3 regions of the Mesorhizobium sp. SP-1A genome follow, and region 1 is predicted to be linked to each of the others. Evidence: riboswitches for the same ligand, from Rfam matches in the RefSeq annotation. Region 1 holds a riboswitch; each other region holds the start of a gene.

Region 1 (6,020 bases):
TCGAGGAGGAACTCGGGGTCCAGCTCTTTCAGTCGGAGCGCAAGAACCGTCTCACCCCGACCGGACAGTTCGTCCGCGATCGCGCCAATGACGTCCTCTCACAATATGAGCGCGCCATATCCTCCATCGAGGCTTTCGCGCGCAACCAGACCGGCCGCGTCGATCTCGCCTGCGTGCCCTCGGTGGCGGTGTCCATTCTGCCGCGCGTTCTGCTTCATTTCCGGGCAAAATATCCCCAGGTCGAGATCAGCGTGCACGACGCGGATTCGCCCAGCGTCGTGGAGTCGGTGCTGGCCGGCAAGGTCGGCCTTGGCGTCGCCAGCGTCCGGCGCGACCAGCCCGATCTCGATTTCAAGCCGCTGTTCAACGATGCGCTGGGCATAGTCTGCAGGGCCGACGACCCGCTCGCCCGGCATGACGGCCCGGTCTCCTGGGATGTTGTGCGCGGACGCACGCTGCTCGGCAACGGTATTACCGGGCTGATCGATTCCACGCAGTTTTCCGACCTGGTCAGCAGGGCGCCCATCAAGGTCTACAACGTCCTGTCGCTTCTGGCGTTGGTCCGGGCGGAGGTGGGCATCACCGTCCTGCCCCGCCTTTCGCTGCCGTCATCCGAACACGACCTGCGCTTCGTGGCGCTGGACGATCCGATGGCGCGGCGGACCGTCGGGCTCTTGTCGCGTGCGTCGGAGGTGGCTTCCCCGGCAGGGGAAGCGTTTGCGCGCGAACTGAAAAGCGTCGTCGACGCGGCCGGCGCCGAGCTGGGCCTACAGATCTGATCTAGGCCCCCGGCGCGGTGCACCTCAGGCGCAAAGCGCCTCGATCCGCTCCATCAGAGCCGGATCGACGCGCACGCCCTCTCTTTCCGTGCGAAGGCGCGCGGCCTGCCGCCGAGCGCCGGGCAGCCGGGTGCCCTCCTGTGCGGCGATGGCATCGACCAGGCTTGCGACCTGCTGCGGAAACACCCCTGAGAAAGCCGACGGATCGAAGGCGATGAAGCACTGGCCGGTCCTCGGAGGCCCGCCGGCCGTTCCAGAAAACGGACTGGCGTCCTTGCTCAAGGCCGCTCCCGAAAGGCAGGAGGCGAGGATTTCCACCAGCAGGCCGACGCCGAAGCCCTTGTGTCCGCCGGCCGGCAGCATGGAGCCTTTCAGCGCAGCGGCCGCATCGAGCGTGGGCGCGCCGTCGGCATCGATCGCCCAGCCCGGCTCGATCGGCAGGCCTCCACGCGAACGCAGCAGGATCTCCGATTTCGCCACGACGCTGGCCGATTGGTCGAGCACCAGCACAGCGCTCCCGTCAGCGCCCGGAACGCCGAGCGCAAAGGGATTGGTGCCGATGACGGGCCGACGGCCGCCGGGAGGCGCGATGGAGGCCGGCGCATGCGTGGTGCACAAGCCGAGCAGCCCGGCCTCGGCGATGCGTTCGGCGTGATGGCCGAGCACGCCGCAATTGTAGGAGTTGAACACCGTCATTGCAGCGACGCCGTTCTCGCGGGCCGCCGTCACAAACCGGTCCCAGCCGGCGTCGATCGCCGGATGGGCGAAACCGGTGGCGGCATCGACGACGACGGCGCCGGCACGCGGTTGCGACACGACGGGATGCGCCATGCCGTCCACCTTGCCGCAACGGACATGCTCGGCATAGATCGGGACATAAAGCAGGCCATGGCTGCGAATGCCGTCGCGCTCCGCTAGCATGGTCGAGCGCGCGACCGCCGCGGCATTCTCTTCGCGGGTTCCCGCCGCCACCAAGGCACGGATGGATATCTGCTCGACCGCGGCGAGCGTCATTGTTCGTTCAGTCACGGCATTGTCCTTGATCCCTGGCCTCCAGCTTCGAGCTTTCGGCAAAGCGGCTGACGGGCCCGAAGCGGCGGGCGACGACGGTCAATACAATCTCACGGAAATTCTCGCTACCCGATCATCGCGCATAACCACGAGGATGGCGTCTCATGGCAAGAGAGCCAAAGCGGGATGCATTCAGCCGCTCGGGCCGGATGGCGCCGCGCGCCTTCGGAAAACCGTCACCAGCCCCCCTATCGGCACGCAGAGCGCAGTCAGGAAGGCCACCAGGCTGGGGGCATGAAATGGTACTTCGCGCCAGCGCGGCACGACGATCCCGCCGGTGCTGAACGGCTCGCCGCTATACTGGCACAGGACCCACGAGGCGCCGGTGCGCACCATGTCGGCGTCGATCCGGGAAACGAGATCGTTGGCGGCGTCTCGCGCAGAGGGCATGCCCTGCATATAGGCGAGAACTGCCTTGGTCGCGGCCAGATAAGCGTGGCTGCACTCGTTGAAGGGACTTTCCTCGTCCCGGATGCTGCCGGGCACCAGACCCCACAGGCAGTATGTATACTGGATGTTGCCGTAGTTCAGCAGCCGGCGGAACGTCGGATCGGTCTTCGTCTGCCGGCTCGCCAGATCAACCGTTTCGCGCCTGTAGCGGGCCATGACGGCCATCTGCCCATGCGTCAGGCTTGGGATGGGAATGCCGGGCTCGGGCGGGCCCGAACGCGAGTGGGCGCGGGCATCCGCAGAAGCAAACGCCAAGGCAGAAACGATCAGCGCGAGCTTCACAAAAGTGACGGTCGCGCTGGCGGCCCTGGTCTTCGGGACCGGCTGCACCGTCTCAGAACGTGGCGAGCCGCCCGGCGGACCTGCCCCGGCTGCGGCTGACCAGTTCAGGTTCGACGGCCGCGCCGAATGCCAGCCCGATAACCGTCCAGACGATCAGCTGGATGCCCAGGGCTGCCACGCGGAACTGCCACAGCACCGCGGCCGAGAAGTTTTCCGGCACTTCGTTGATGTCCGGCATCGCATGGTTGACCACGGCGAAGATGGCCAGGAAGACGATTCCTGCGATGATGGAGGCGTTCCAGCCGCCATGCTGCGCCCACAGGCGCCGTGCCAGCGCGACCGCCAGCACCATGGCCGCGACCGATATCACGATCATGATGAAGAACAGCTCGGTGCGATAACCGATCGTCTCCGCGCTGCCGACCGCCGGTGGACTGGCGGGGTATTTTATCCCCGGCGCCACGATGATCGCCACAAACCCGAGGACGGCCAGCACCGCCGAGGTGCCGCGGGGACCGAGCGAACCGAGCCGGCCATGGGCATAGGCGAAAACGAGCGAGAAAAGACCGCCGAGTGCCGCGCCGTAGACCAGCAGCCCTACGGCAAGGCCGGCACCGGCCTGAGTGGCCCTGCTGACGATTTCAGGCTCCGGCGCCTCGCCGGCGGCCTGCGCCATCTGCTCTTCGAAGGCGATCGCCTTATCGACCGGCGGCTCCCCATAGACCCGGGCAAAGGCAAACGCCAATAGCCCCGCGAGCAGCCCGACAAGCATGCCGCGCAGCAACAATCTGCCAACCATGTACCCTGTCTCCTTAGTGACAGGGGAAACCGAGCAGATGGCGGCCGTCATGCACGAATTCGTGCACGTTCATGCCGGAAATCAGGGACGTGGCGCCCTCCTCCGCCCCGACGAAATAGATCGCCAGAAGCATGAGCAGGCCGGCAAAGATGGCCCAGGGCAACAACTCGCCCAGGGGGATCGGCATAGGGCGTACGCCCGGTGCTAGTGTGGCATTGGACATCATTGTCTCCTGGGATACCGCGTCCCGTTGATTGACTGCGAGATACGCTGCGGTCTGACTTACGGCAGCCTTTCCGACTGCCGATTACAGTGGCGCGACCGTGCCGGAATCTCACCAGCTTCGCCCGTATCTCCAGCGACAGTAGCAGACTCGCCTTGCCTGTCAATCAAGCGCGCGAAGCTCAATTCGCCGGCTTTCCGCTTACTGGTGCCATTTTGGTATATTGACATAAAGATATCTTTATGTGATTTCCGATGCTGTGTCGTCACGAGAACTGGAATTGTCGCAAATGAATTCTGCGTTGAAGGGCCTGTTCGGGCCGACAGCCAAGACGTCCCGCGGGGACGAGGTTCGCGCCGCGCTGACGGCCGCCGCGCGCGAGCGCATCCTGGTGCTGGACGGCGCAATGGGCACGCAGATCCAGGGGCTCGGCTTCGGCGAGGACCATTTCCGCAGCGACCGCTTCGGCGGTTGCGCCTGCCACCAGCAGGGCAACAACGATCTTTTGATCCTTTCGCAACCCAAGGCGATCGAGGAAATCCACTACCGCTACGCCATTGCCGGCGCGGATATCGTCGAGACCAACACCTTCTCCTCCACGCGCATCGCGCAGGCCGACTACGGCATGGAGGACATGGTCTATGAACTGAATCGCGACGGCGCGCGCCTTGCCCGCCGCGCCGTGATCCGGGCCGAACAGGAGGACGGCAAGCGCCGCTTTGTCGCCGGCGCGCTCGGCCCCACGAACCGCACGGCCTCGATCTCGCCCGACGTCAACAATCCCGGCTATCGCGCCGTGACCTTCGACGACCTGCGCATCGCCTATGCCGAGCAGTTGCGCGGGCTGATCGACGGCGGCGCCGACCTCATCCTAATCGAGACGATCTTCGACACGTTGAACGCCAAGGCGGCGGTCTTCGCCTGCGAGGAGATTTTCGCCGAGACCGGCGAGCGGCTGCCGATCATGATCTCCGGCACGATCACCGACCTGTCCGGCCGCACCCTTTCTGGCCAGACGCCGACCGCGTTCTGGCACTCGCTGCGTCATGCCGACCCATTCACCTTCGGGCTGAACTGCGCGCTCGGCGCCAATGCGATGCGGCCGCATCTGGCCGAGCTTTCCAGCGTCGCCGACACCTTCACCTGTGCCTATCCCAATGCCGGCCTGCCCAACGCCTTCGGCCGATATGACGAAAGCCCGGAATTCATGGCCGCGCAGGTCGAGGAGTTCGCCCGCGAGGGGCTGGTGAACGTGGTCGGCGGTTGCTGCGGCTCGACGCCCGAGCACATCGCGGCAATCGCCGAGGCGGTCAGCAAGCACCCGCCGCGTCAGGTGCCCGAGCACAAGCCGTTGATGAAGCTCTCCGGCCTGGAGCCGTTCACGCTCACGCCGGAAATTCCCTTCGTCAATGTCGGCGAGCGCACCAATGTCACCGGTTCGGCGAAATTCAGGAAGCTGATCACCGCCGGGGATTTTGCCGCCGCGCTGGATGTCGCGCGCGACCAGGTGGCCAATGGCGCGCAGGTCATCGACGTCAACATGGAAGAGGGCCTGATCGACTCCAAAAAGGCAATGGTGGAGTATCTCAACCTGATCGCCTCGGAGCCGGACATAGCGCGCGTGCCGGTCATGATCGACTCGTCCAAATGGGAGGTGATCGAAGCCGGCCTGAAATGCGTGCAGGGCAAGCCGATCGTCAATTCCATTTCCATGAAGGAGGGCGAGGAGGCCTTCCTGCACCATGCAAGGCTGTGCCGCATGTATGGCGCGGCGGTCGTGGTCATGGCTTTCGACGAGGCCGGGCAGGCCGACACGCAGGCGCGCAAGGTGGAGATCTGCACCCGCGCCTACAAGCTCCTGACCGGGCAGGCGGGTTTCGCCGCCGAGGACATCATCTTCGACCCGAATATCTTCGCCGTGGCGACGGGCATCGAGGAGCACAACAATTACGGTGTCGACTTCATCGAGGCCGCGCGCGAGATCACGGCCACGCTGCCGCATGTCCATGTTTCGGGCGGCGTGTCGAACCTGTCCTTCTCCTTCCGCGGCAACGAGCCGGTTCGCGAGGCCATGCACGCCGTGTTCCTCTACCACGCCATCCAGGCGGGCATGGACATGGGCATCGTCAATGCCGGCCAGCTCGCCGTCTATGAATCGATCGATCCCGAGTTGCGCGAGGCCTGCGAGGACGTGGTGCTCAACCGAGTGCCCAAGGCGAGCGGTTCCCCGACCGAGCGGCTGCTGGAACTGGCCGAGCGCTTCAAGGGCGTTGCCGGCAAGGAGGCCAGGGAAAAGGACCTCGCCTGGCGCGAATGGCCGGTCGAGAAGCGGCTGGAACACGCGCTGGTCAACGGCATCACCGAGTTCATCGAGGAAGACACCGAGGAAGCCCGCCAACGGGCCGAACGGCCGCTG
Region 2 (6,020 bases), on a different contig from region 1:
TTCCTGCGTACCATGGACATTTCGGTGTTCTCCTTCACGGCGGTCGCCAAGCGCGCCGAGGCGCTGATGCCGGACGGCGGCTCGCTGCTGACGCTGACCTATTACGGCGCCGAGAAGGTGATGCCGCACTACAACGTCATGGGCGTCGCCAAGGCCGCGCTCGAGGCGAGCGTGCGCTATCTGGCCGTCGATCTCGGCGGCAAGGGCATCCGCGTCAACGCCATCTCCGCCGGCCCGATCAAGACGCTTGCCGCTTCCGGCATCGGCGACTTCCGCTACATCCTGAAGTGGAACGAGTACAATTCGCCGCTGAAGCGCACCGTGACTCCGGAAGAGGTGGGCGATTCGGGGCTCTATTTCCTCTCCGACCTGTCGCGCGGCGTCACCGGCGAGGTGCATCACGTCGATTCGGGCTACCATGTGGTCGGCATGAAGGCCGTGGACGCGCCGGACATCTCCGTCATCAAGGATTGAGAGCCGCGCGGCCTGCTCGCCGCAACTGCTCGCCAGCCGTCGGGACGCCATGCCTCCGCTCGCCTACTTCGTGCGCCACGGCCAGACCAACTGGAACGCCGAAGGCCGGCTCCAGGGGCAGGCCGACACCGAGTTGAACCGGCTGGGCAGACGGCAAGCCGAGCGCAACGGCCGCCGGCTGTCGGAGCTGATCGCCTCTCCCGCCGATTTCGATTTCGTCGCCAGCCCGATGCTGCGCACGCGCGAGACCATGGAACTGGCGCGCGCGGCGATGGGCCTCGACCCCGTCGCCTACCGCATGGACCCGCGCCTGGTGGAGCTGAATTTCGGCGAGTGGCAGGGCCTCACCTTCGCGGAGCTTGAAAGGCGCGCGCCCGGCGCGGAGCGCGAGCGCGCGTTCGACAAGTGGGATTTCTGCCCGCCGGGCCCGCAGGCCGAGAGCTACCAGATGCTTCTGGAGCGCGTGCGCCCCTTTTTCGAGGAACTTGCCGCCCCCACGGTCTGCGTCACGCACGGCGGTGTCATCCGCACCCTGTTCAGGCTGGTGGAGAATACGCCCAAGGCCGTGGCGGCCTCGCTGGACATTCCGCAGGACAGGGTGCTGAAGCTGCAGGACGGGCGCCTGCGCTGGCTTTGAGACGGCGCTGCCGGCTCAGTCCGGCAATTCCATGTCGGTGATGATGTTCTGGCCGTCGGTCTCGTCATAGGCGATGACGACGTCCATGCCCGGCTTCAGCGCGTCGACGTCCATCTCGGCATTCATCTTGTAGGACTTGCCGTCGTCCAGCGTCAGCGTCATCGTGTCCTTGTCGACCTTCTTGATATGGCCTTCTGTCTGCCCGGCCAGTGCGGCCGTGGCACTCAACAATACGGCGAAAACGGCGCCGGTCAGGATACGCATGATGGTCCTTTCGATTCGTGCCCGCGCCTCCAGGTCGGACGCGTGGCGTCGGAACAGAGCAGAAATCAGCCGAATGTGTCAAAACTTAATCCGCTTTCCGGCGGCTCCCGGTTGTCCAAGGGTTTTCCGGCATCGGCAATGGTTTGACCGCCACCGAAAACGCCAATAGAACGCGGCTGCGTCCGGCCCGGTGCCGGAAGGGATTTTCTTCGATGTCGCACAACACCTTCGGCCATCTTTTCCGCGTCACCACCTGGGGCGAGAGCCACGGGGCGGCGCTCGGCTGCGTCGTGGACGGCTGCCCGCCGGGCATCCGCTTCACCCGCGCCGAGATCCAGGCCGAACTGGACCGGCGCCGGCCCGGCAAGTCGCGCTTCGTCACCCAGCGCCGCGAGCCCGACGAGGTGAAGGTGCTGTCCGGCTTCGTCTTGGACGAAGACGGCGAGACCATGCTCACCACCGGCACGCCGGTGTCGATGATGATCGAGAATGTCGACCAGCGCTCCAAGGACTATGGCGAGATCGCCCGCCAGTACCGGCCCGGCCATGCCGACTACGCCTATGACGTGAAGTACGGCCTGCGCGATCATCGCGGCGGCGGCCGCTCCTCTGCGCGCGAGACGGCCGCGCGCGTGGCGGCCGGCGCGCTGGCGCGCAAGGTGGTGCCGGGGCTGGTGGTGCGCGGCGCCCTGATTTCCATGGGCGAGAAGGCGATCGATCGCGCCAACTGGAACTGGAACTTCGTCGACGACCCGGAGAACCCCTTCTTCACGCCCGATCCGGCTTCCGTGCCGGTCTTCGCCGATTATCTGGACGGCATCCGCAAGGCCGGTTCCTCGGTGGGCGCGCTCATCGAGATCGTGGCCGAAGGCGTGCCCGCAGGGCTCGGGGCGCCGATCTATGCCAAGCTCGACCAGGACATCGCCTCCAACCTCATGTCGATCAATGCCGTGAAAGGCGTGGAGATCGGCAACGGCTTCGAGGCCGCCCGCATCACCGGCGAACAGAATGCCGACGAGATGCGCATGGGCAACGACGGCAAGCCGGTGTTCCTGTCCAACAATGCCGGCGGCATATTGGGCGGCATCTCGACCGGCCAGCCGGTCGTGGCGCGCTTCGCGGTCAAGCCGACCTCGTCCATCCTGACGCCGCGCCGCTCCATCGACAGGGACGGCAAGGACGTCGACGTCATGACCAAGGGCCGGCACGATCCCTGCGTCGGCATCCGCGCCGTGCCGATCGGCGAGGCCATGGTCGCCTGCGCCATCGCGGACCATTATCTGCGGCATCGGGGGCAGGTCGGGGAAAGGGCAGTCGGCAATCGCCAATAGGCAGTCGGTTATGGCTTCCGTTTTGTCCGGTCTTCCCCTATTGCCAATTGCCAACTGCCGATTGCCGCGAGCGTAGCGAGCCATGTACGACCAGAAGAAAATCGTCGAAGCCATCCGCGCTTTCGAGCGCGGCGAGATCGTCGTGGTCATGGACGACGACGGGCGCGAGAACGAGGGCGACCTGATCGTCGCCGCCGTGCACTGCACGCCGGAGAAGATGGCCTTCATCGTGCGCCACACCTCCGGCATCGTCTGCACGCCGATGCTGCGCGAGGACGCCCGGCGGCTGAACCTCGCGCCGATGGTGGCCGACAACGATTCAGCGCACACGACCGCCTTCACCGTCAGCGTCGATTTCAAGCACGGCACCACCACCGGCATCTCGGCCGACGACCGCACGCTGACCGTGCGCAACCTCGCCAACGGCAATGTCGGCCCGTCGGATTTCGTCCGTCCTGGCCACATCTTCCCGCTGATCGCGCGCGAGGGCGGCGTGCTCATGCGTTCGGGCCACACCGAAGCGGCGGTGGACCTGTGCAAGCTTGCCGGCCTGCCGCCGGTCGGCGTCATCTCCGAACTGGTCAACGACGACGGCACCGTCAAGCGCGGGCCGGATGTCGCGGCCTTTGCCAAGGAGCACGGCCTGAAGCAGGTGTCGGTGGCCGACCTGATCGCCTATCGCCAGCGGCAGGAAACCCTGATCGAGCGCGTCGCCTGCACCGATATCGAGACGCCCGGCGGCAAGGCCAAGCTGTTCACCTATACGCTGCCATGGGACGTGATGCACCATCTGGCCGTCGTCTTCGGCGACATCCGCGACGGTGTCGAGGTGCCGGTGCGCCTCCATCCTGAGGACGTAGTGGCCGACGTGTTCGGCACCGGCCACAAGCTGGACGGCATCATGAAGGAGATGGGCGCGCGCCAGCGCGGCGTCATCGTCTATCTGCGCGAGGGCTCGGTCGGCGTCGCTCATCAGGAGCGCCAGCGTCCCGCGTCCGGGGACCGCGAGGAGCACGAGGAAGCGCGGCGGCGCGAGAACGAATGGCGCGAGATCGGCCTTGGCGCGCAGATATTGCGCGATCTCGGCATCTCCTCGATCAACCTTATCGCCTCGCGCGAACGCCATTATGTCGGTCTCGAAGGCTTCGGCATCCACATCGCCAGGACCGAGATTCTTTGACCGGCGGCCGCCGCGAACAGGTCCGGGCCGCTACGGGACCTGATTGCCGGCCGCGGCGGCCTTGAGCGTTTCCTCGCCCTCGCCCCCGTAGGTTTCGCTCATGATGAGGTCGCCGAGCGGCAGCCTGCCTCGCCATCTGGCCTGCTCCAGGTCCGGGCGCCGCGCGAATTCCGAAACGTGGCCGACGCACAGATAGGCGACCGGCGCCACCGGATCGGGGATTTCGAGGAGGCGTTTGAGCGCTTCCGCATCCAGAATGCTGACCCAGCCGACGCCGATGCCTTCGGCGCGCGCCGCCAGCCAGAAATTCTGCACCGCGCAAACGGTGCTGTAGAGGTCCATCTGGGGGTTGTGCCAGCGCCCGAGAGGGGAATCGGCGCTGCGGCGGCGGTCGCAGGTGATGCACAGGTTCAGCGCGCTTTCGCAGATTCCTTCGAGCTTGAGCTGGCGGTAGAGCGCCTGCCGGTCTTCGGCCATGTGCGGAAGTTCCTGTTGGCGGGCCGCGAGGAACAGGTCGCGCACGGCCCGGCGGCGCGCCATGTCGCGGATGACGATGAAATTCCATGGCTGCATGAAGCCCACCGACGGCGCATGGTGGGCTGCCGCCAACAGGCGCGCCAGCACGGCGTCGCCTATCTCGCCGTCGCGAAACTGGCTGCGCACGTCCCTGCGCGTGAAGATGGCGCGGTAGACGGCCTCGCGGTCGGCATCGGCAAACGAATTATCGGCATTGTCCTGTTGGCGGGCGGCAAGATTCATCGCATTCCCCTGCGATCGGAACGCCACCCGCCCGTCCATGCGGGTGGCTATCCTGCTCAGGCCGGTCTTCTGGCTTGGGTTCGTCCCGCCCCGGCGCCTTCCCGTTCCCGCGAACAGTGGCCTTTGCCGGCGGTCTCCCTTACAGCGCTGGGCGCGCCACGGACTTCAACCGTGTTCCCGATTCTCCCGCCGCAGGCGGGCACCTGACAGTGGCGGCACCATAGCGCGGCGCTTGCAAAATTGCATCCCGATACCGACATGCCGCGACGTCGCCAGGATTTTCCCCATGCTTCGGCGTGTGCCGCGTGGCCATGCCGGCTATTGCTGTTAGAATGGGCCAATGACCACCCGCCTCTATACCCATCCGATCTATCTTGAGCACATCACGCCGTCCGGTCATCCCGAGCGGCCGGACAGGCTGCGGGCCATCGAACGCATTCTGGACGACGAGGCCTTTTCCGCGCTCGACCGCGTGCAGTCGCCGCTGGGCGACGAGGCCACGATCCTCTACGCGCATCCCGAAAGCCACGTCGCGCGCATCCGCGCGGCGATCCCGGAGACGGGCATGACGCCGATCGACGCCGATACCGTCGCCAGCCCGAAGAGCTGGGAGGCGGCGCTGACCGCCATCGGCGCGGCGAACGCGGCCGTGGACGACGTGTTCGAGGGCCGTGCCGACAACGTCTTCGTCGCCTCCCGTCCGCCCGGCCATCACGCCGAGAAGACCACGCCCATGGGCTTCTGCCTGTTCAACAACGCCGCCATCGCCGCCCGCCATGCCCAGAGGAAGCATGGCGCCGAGCGCGTCGCCATCGTCGATTGGGACGTGCACCACGGCAACGGCACGCAGGACATCTTCTGGGACGATCCGACGGTGCTCTATTGTTCGACGCACCAGATGCCGCTCTATCCGGGCACCGGGGCGAAGGGGGAGACGGGTGCGGGCAACATCGTCAACGCGCCGCTTGCGCCGCGTACCGGCACGGAGATGTTCCGCGACGCGTTCTCCTCGCGCGTGCTGCCGGCGCTGGACGCGTTCCGGCCCGATCTCGTCATCGTCTCGGCCGGCTTCGACGCGCATCATCGCGACCCGCTGGCCGAGATCGACCTGACGGAAGAGGATTTCGACTGGGCGACCGGGCAGGTGATGGACCTGGCGCAGCGATACAGCGGCGGCCGCCTCGTCAGCCTCCTGGAAGGCGGCTACGACCTCCAGGGTCTGGCGTTTTCGGTGGCGGCCCATGTCGGCCGGCTTATGAAAGGATAGGAAATGGACGGGCAAGCCAACGAAGACGTCAAGGCGATGAGCTTCGAGCAGGCGCTGGAAGCGCTGGAGAAGATCGTCGACGATCTGGAGCGCGGCGACGTGCCGCTC
Region 3 (6,020 bases), on a different contig from region 1:
TTGCTGCGCTGAAGGCGAAGGCGCCTTTACCCTCTCCGTTGTGGGGAGGGTCGCCCGCAGGGCGGGGTGGGGGCATGTTTCCGGTATTGGACATCCCCACCCCGTCGCTTCGCGCCGACCCTCCCCACAAGGGGGAGGGTAAGGCGTCGGCAGGATCGCCCCATGCTTTCGCGACAGCCTCGCGCGCTGCGGCAGGCAGTTTGGCGAAGTGGCGGCGGTAGTCTTCGAGGCCCGTCCCTTGCGTGCCTGCCTCGAGCAGGTCGAGCAGTTGCCGGGCGGATTGCGGAATCTTCTCAACCGAATAGCCGGCGTCCTTCAGGTCGTGCAGCATGGCCAGGACGCTTTCCGGCACGTCCAGCCCGACGGCATAGCCGGTACGGCCCGGTGCGCTCGGGTAATGCGGCATCAGGATGGTTATGCGGCGCTCGGCCGGTGGCGTGGCCCGCAGGCGCAGGAAAGCGGCGATGCGGGCGGCCACCTGTGCTACGCGATCCTCCTCCGGCCTGTTGGCGAAGGCGCGGAAGCCGAGCGCGGCGTCGGCCTCCGTTTCTCCCTTGAAGGAGATCGCGCCGGCAAGGATACGGCCGTCGAGTTCCGGCAGCACGACATGCATGGCGAGGTCGGCCGGCGCCAGGCCGCGCTGGTTGGTTGCCCATGCTTCCCGCCGGGTCGTGGCGACGATGACCTGGAAGACCGGCACGCCGGCACGGTCGAACAATGTCTGCGCGCCCGGTTCGGCTCCGCAAGCGAATGCGGTGGCGGTGACGACGGCCGAGGGCTTCAGCGCGGCCAGCGCGTTTTCGGCGAAAGCGAGGGAAGCGGCTTCCTTCAGGCTGGCCACGAAGATCGGCACCGGCACGATGCCTTTCTGGCGCAACGCATCGGCCAGCGCGTCGATCGGCGCGGTGTCGGCCGCCAGCAGCATGGAGCGGTAGAACAGGATCGGCACGACGGGTTTCGCCTTGTCGATCTGCGTGGGCTGCAAACCGGCTGTCTGTTCGACGACACCTTCGCCGGGCCGATAAAAACCGGCTTTCGGTATCTCGACAGGGGCGGGCGCATCCATCGCATGGCCGGCGAGGGCCGCCATGCGACGCACCAGCGCGGCCATGTTGGCAGGGCCGCCATTGCGGAAATAGCCGAGCAGGGCGCTCAATTCGGCCTGCGGCAGGGTGGAGGCTTCGGCAAGGCGCGAGTCGGCGTCGCGGTCCTCGCCGGGCAGGAGCGCGAGCTTGATGCCGCGTTCCCGTGCCAGCGCCGAAAGCCGGTCGCAGCCGTAGCGCCACCAATCGTAACCGCCGAGGATGCGCACCAGTATGACTTTCGCGTGCCGCGCCACGCCGTCCACCCACAGGTCCACCGACATCGGGTGGCGCAGGTCGCGCAGGGCGGCCAGCCGCATGGACGGAAGGCTGTCCGCTTCGGCCTTCCAGGCCGCGGCGAGTGCGGCCAGATCGCTGTCGGTGAAGGACAGCGCCACCATGTCGGCCGGCTGCTGCCGCAGGTCGACGGGCTCGGCCAGATCGTCGAGCGATGCGGATGTGGTGGTCAGGATGTGCATGGTCTATGCCATCCGGAATGCTTTGGGCGTGCGAGCCTCACAGCGTCACCCCGCCAGCATCTTCTCGATGGCCGGGCGGTTCAGCCCCTTGAGGCCGATCACCACCAGCCGCGAACGGCGGTCGTCCTGCGGCGTCCAGGCACGGTCGTAATAATGGTTCACGCGTGGACCGACGGCCTGCACCAGAAGCCGCATCGGCTTTGCCGCCACTTCCACGAAGCCTTTCACGCGCAGCACGTTCTCGGCTTCGGCGGCCGTGGCGACGCGGCGCGCAAGCTCCTCCGGATCGGCGACGGAGGGGATTTCCACCACGAACGTATCGAAATCGTCGTGCTCGTGATCCGCCATGCCGTCGTGATGGCTCTTGCGGTTCTCGATGTCGTCCTCGACGGCGAGGCCGAGGCCGAGCATGACCGAGGGGTCCACCTTGCCGTGCGCGGTGGGCAGAACCTTGACCGCGCGCGACAGATGTTCGCCGATGACGGCATTCGCCCGGGCGGCGCCGGTTTCGTCCATGAGGTCGTTCTTCGACAGGATGATGAGGTCGGCGCAGGCGACCTGATCCTCGAACACCTCTTCCACCGGGTCGTCATGGTCGAGCGTTCCGTCGGCGGCGCCCTGCGCGGCCAGCGCGTCCATGTCGGACGCCACCCGACCGGCGGCGAGGGCGGGGCCGTCCACCACAGCCACCACGCCGTCCACCGTGACGCGGTTCTTGACCGTGGGCCACTGGAAGGCCTGCACCAGCGGCTTGGGCAGGGCAAGGCCGGACGTTTCGATCAGGATATGGTCCACCCGGGGCGTGCGCGACAGGATCTGGTCGAGCGCCGGCACGAAATCATCCGCAACGGTGCAGCAGATGCAGCCGTTGGCCAGTTCCACGATGTTCTCTTCCGGGCAAGCTTCGACGCCGCAGCCCTTGAGGATTTCGCCGTCCACGCCGACGTCGCCGAACTCGTTGACGATCAGGGCAAGCCGCTTGTCGCCGGCGTTTTCGAGGATGTGACGGATCAGCGTCGTCTTGCCGGAACCAAGGAAGCCGGTGACGACGGTGCAGGGAACGCGGACGGCGGATGCGCTCATGACGGGTCCTTCAGGAGATCGAGGGGAGGGATGCGCGCGACGAGGCCGCGCTTGAGGCAATCGGGACGGCCGCGCCAGGGAATGAGGCCGTCTTCGGAGGCCGCGAACAGCTTGGCGCCGGCCACGAGATCGGGGCCATTCTCTACCGAGAGGTCGCCGAACACATAGCTCCAGGCGCCGTCCCGCAGGATCGCGGCGCTGAGCCGGCGCTTGCAGTTGCCGAGGCATTCGACGGTGCGCACGCGCACGGCTTCGTCGGCGACGGCACTGCGCGTGCGTTCGGCCAGCAGTTCGCCGGCGCGCGGATGGGCATCGGAACCGGATTCGTCACGGCAGGTGCGGCAGACCACCACGGTGACGGAACCGGGCCCCGCGCCGCCGGTCGGCGCCTCCTGCGTCTCGTCTGAGAAAAAACCGTCGCGGTCCACATCAACTCCTTGCCCGGGGCACCCGCCAGGCGTTGGGATTCTCGGTCGGACGGCAGGTCTCCTGGCTCGCGGGTCGTCGCCTCGGTGCCGCCTTCCCGGAAAATCCAGTGGCTATCGGCCTCGGCTCGCCGCCTACAGTTGCGGGGACAGCAGCGGATTTGAAGCCTTCCGGCTCCGCACCGCATTCCCTCTTAGCCTCTCCCGGCGAAGGGAGAGGAACCGTCTTTGCGGGATTTAGGCTTGGCTATGCGACACTGTCAACGCGCGGCTGCGACATGGCCGCGTCCGCAAGCGCCGGGCCGAGGTCGCCGGCCGGGGTGATCTCGAGCCGTTCGAGGCCGAGCCAGCCCTGCATGAGCCGCAATTCCTCGAAGAGCTGTCGTGCCGTTTCGGCCGGCGCGCCCTCCTCGGCATAGGCGGCATGAACGCGCAGGATGCCTGCGGGGCGGTCGGCCTTAAGGTCGATGCGGGCCACCAGCCGGTCGCCCAGCAGGAACGGCAGCACGTAATAGCCGTATTGGCGCTTCTGCGCCGGCGTGTAGATCTCGATGCGGTAGCGGAAGCCGAACAGGCTTTCGGCCCGGCTGCGCTCGAAGACCAGCGGGTCGAACGGCGCGAGCAGGGCGCGTGCGCGAATGGCGCGGGCAATACGCGCATCCTTGTGCAGGTAGGCGGGCTTGCTCCAACCCTCGACGCGGAGCGGCAGGAGTTCGCCTTCCTCCACGAGTTCCTCGATCCGGCCTTTGACGTCGCCGGGCGAAAGCCGGAAATAGTCGCGCAGGCAGGCGGCGGTGCCGACTCCGTGGGCCCTGGCCGCAATGCGCAGAAGCTCGCGATGGGCATCCGCGGGCGCCGGCGTGGGCAGGTCGAGCACTTCGCGCGGCAGCACCCGCTCGGGCAGGTCGTACAGGCGCTCGAAGCCACGCCTGCGGGCCGTCGTGATGCGGCCGGCCCAGAACAGCCATTCGAAGGCGTGCTTGGCGTCGCTCCATCCCCACCAGCCGCCGCTGCCCTTCTGGCCGTCGATGTCGGAGGCGGCCACGGGGCCACGCTCGGCCACGATCCGGTAGATGTCTTCTATATAGGCGGCGCGCTCGCGGCCGAATTTGGCGAGGCCGGCATACATCTCCTCGCCGCGCTCCGCCCGCTCCATGCGCCAGCGCAGCAGGGGCCAGGTCGAGACCGGCAGGAAGGAGGCCTCATGGGCCCAATATTCGAACAGGCTTCGCCTGCGGCCGATCGTGGATGCGTCGAGAAGCTCCGTGGGGTAGGGGCCGAGCCTGGAATAATGGGGCATGTAGTGCGCGCGCACGACCGTGCTGACGGAATCGATCTGCAGCAGGCCGGTGCGGCCGATCACCCGATGGATGTGCCTGCGGGTCGGCACGGCAGACGGCCGGGCGTCGGCGAAGCCCTGCGCGGCGAGCGCGATGCGGCGAGCGGTGGCGAGAGAAATCTTTTCCTTCATGCCGTATCCCTGTTGCGGAGCGGTCGCGAGCCGCCACCCGATTCCAGCCATGTTAGCAGCCGGACGGCAGCATTCTTGTCAGGATAAAAAGTGGAGTAAAAAGCGAAGGAAATCAAATCGCCGTGAAGCGGCATGGATTTACAGTATTACCCGCTTGGCGCCATTTTTAGGACAAGGTTGGACTTGCTTCGCGGGAACCGCTGCGCTAACCCTCGCCGCGTTGCAGCATGGGACCCTCAATCGGCTCAGCGGTCCGGACGGCCACGCTTCCGCATTCCGGTCCCCTGCTGCTAAGTCTGGCGGATCGGCCGCCAACGGAAATCGCAGCATGGGCGCACTCCTCGTTTCTTATCTGCCTGTCGTCATCTTCATCGCGGTTGCGCTGGTCGTCGGCCTGGCGCTGATCGTCACGCCTTTCGTGATCGCGTATCGCAACCCCGACCCGGAGAAGCTGTCGGCTTACGAGTGCGGCTTCAATTCGTTCGACGATGCGCGCATGAAGTTCGACATCCGCTTCTATCTGGTGTCGATCCTGTTCATCATCTTCGATCTGGAGGTGGCGTTCCTGTTTCCCTGGGCGGTTTCCTTCGGGAAGATCGGCATGCTGGGCTTCTGGTCGATGATGGTGTTCCTTGCCGTGCTGACCATCGGCTTCATCTATGAGTGGAAGAAGGGAGCGCTGGAATGGGATTGAAAGACAATTCCGGCACGCTCGTCGCGCCGCGCCCGAAGGGCATTCTCGATCCCCGCACCGGCAAGCCGTTCGGGGCGGACGATCCATATTTCGCCGAGATCAACAGCGAACTGGCCGACAAGGGCTTCCTCGTCACCTCGGTCGAGTCCCTGATCACCTGGGCGCGCACCGGCTCGCTGATGTACATGACGTTCGGGCTCGCCTGCTGCGCGGTGGAGATGATCCATTCGGCCATGCCGCGCTACGACAGCGAGCGCTTCGGCATCGCGCCGCGCGCCTCGCCGCGCCAGTCCGACGTGATGATCGTCGCCGGCACGCTGACCAACAAGATGGCGCCGGCGCTGCGCAAGGTCTACGACCAGATGCCGGAGCCGCGCTATGTGATCTCCATGGGCTCCTGCGCCAATGGCGGCGGCTACTATCACTACTCCTATTCCGTGGTGCGCGGCTGCGACCGCGTCGTGCCGGTGGATATTTACGTGCCGGGCTGCCCGCCGAGCGCGGAAGCGCTGCTTTACGGCCTTCTTCTGCTGCAGAAGAAGATCCGCCGCACCGGTACGATCGAGCGGTAAGCGATCATGAGCGAAACCCTGAACGATCTCGCCGCGCATATCGCGGCAAAGCTCGGTGCGGTCGTCACCGACAGCGTGCTGGCCTATGGCGAGCTGACGATCACCGTCGAGCCGGCCGATATCGTCAAGGTCGCCACCTTCCTGCGCGACGACGAGAAGTGCCGGTTCGTGTCGATCATCGATGTCTGCGGAGCCGACTATCCGTACCGGGCGC

Evidence for each region. A riboswitch is a leader RNA that binds a small molecule or an ion and turns the genes downstream of it on or off. The one in region 1 is predicted to bind cobalamin.
Region 2: it holds a riboswitch for cobalamin, as region 1 does, so the genes downstream of both, bluB (5,6-dimethylbenzimidazole synthase) here and QU595_RS21230 (CbtB domain-containing protein) in region 1, are expected to answer to the same signal.
Region 3: it holds a riboswitch for cobalamin, as region 1 does, so the genes downstream of both, QU595_RS16080 (DUF1636 family protein) here and QU595_RS21230 (CbtB domain-containing protein) in region 1, are expected to answer to the same signal.

The regions. Positions count from the first base shown of each region.
Region 1 is NZ_JAVXZD010000004.1:596,057-602,076, reverse strand. Features, by position in the region: gene QU595_RS21250 (LysR family transcriptional regulator) at 1-779, shown strand, start outside; gene QU595_RS21245 (Ldh family oxidoreductase) at 804-1,808, opposite strand; gene QU595_RS21240 (hypothetical protein) at 1,983-2,456, opposite strand; gene QU595_RS21235 (CbtA family protein) at 2,635-3,381, opposite strand; gene QU595_RS21230 (CbtB domain-containing protein) at 3,395-3,604, opposite strand; cobalamin riboswitch at 3,635-3,763, opposite strand; gene metH (methionine synthase) at 3,894-6,020, shown strand, end outside.
Region 2 is NZ_JAVXZD010000001.1:782,388-788,407, forward strand. Features, by position in the region: gene fabI (enoyl-ACP reductase FabI) at 1-474, shown strand, start outside; gene QU595_RS03765 (histidine phosphatase family protein) at 524-1,111, shown strand; gene QU595_RS03770 (DUF1344 domain-containing protein) at 1,127-1,375, opposite strand; gene aroC (chorismate synthase) at 1,588-2,706, shown strand; gene ribB (3,4-dihydroxy-2-butanone-4-phosphate synthase) at 2,789-3,886, shown strand; gene bluB (5,6-dimethylbenzimidazole synthase) at 3,917-4,645, opposite strand; cobalamin riboswitch at 4,687-4,867, opposite strand; gene QU595_RS03790 (histone deacetylase family protein) at 4,986-5,912, shown strand; gene QU595_RS03795 (exodeoxyribonuclease VII small subunit) at 5,916-6,020, shown strand, end outside.
Region 3 is NZ_JAVXZD010000003.1:227,232-233,251, reverse strand. Features, by position in the region: gene cobN (cobaltochelatase subunit CobN) at 1-1,561, opposite strand, end outside; gene cobW (cobalamin biosynthesis protein CobW) at 1,607-2,644, opposite strand; gene QU595_RS16080 (DUF1636 family protein) at 2,641-3,072, opposite strand; cobalamin riboswitch at 3,106-3,311, opposite strand; gene QU595_RS16075 (winged helix-turn-helix domain-containing protein) at 3,317-4,540, opposite strand; gene QU595_RS16070 (NADH-quinone oxidoreductase subunit A) at 4,869-5,234, shown strand; gene QU595_RS16065 (NADH-quinone oxidoreductase subunit B family protein) at 5,225-5,806, shown strand; gene QU595_RS16060 (NADH-quinone oxidoreductase subunit C) at 5,813-6,020, shown strand, end outside.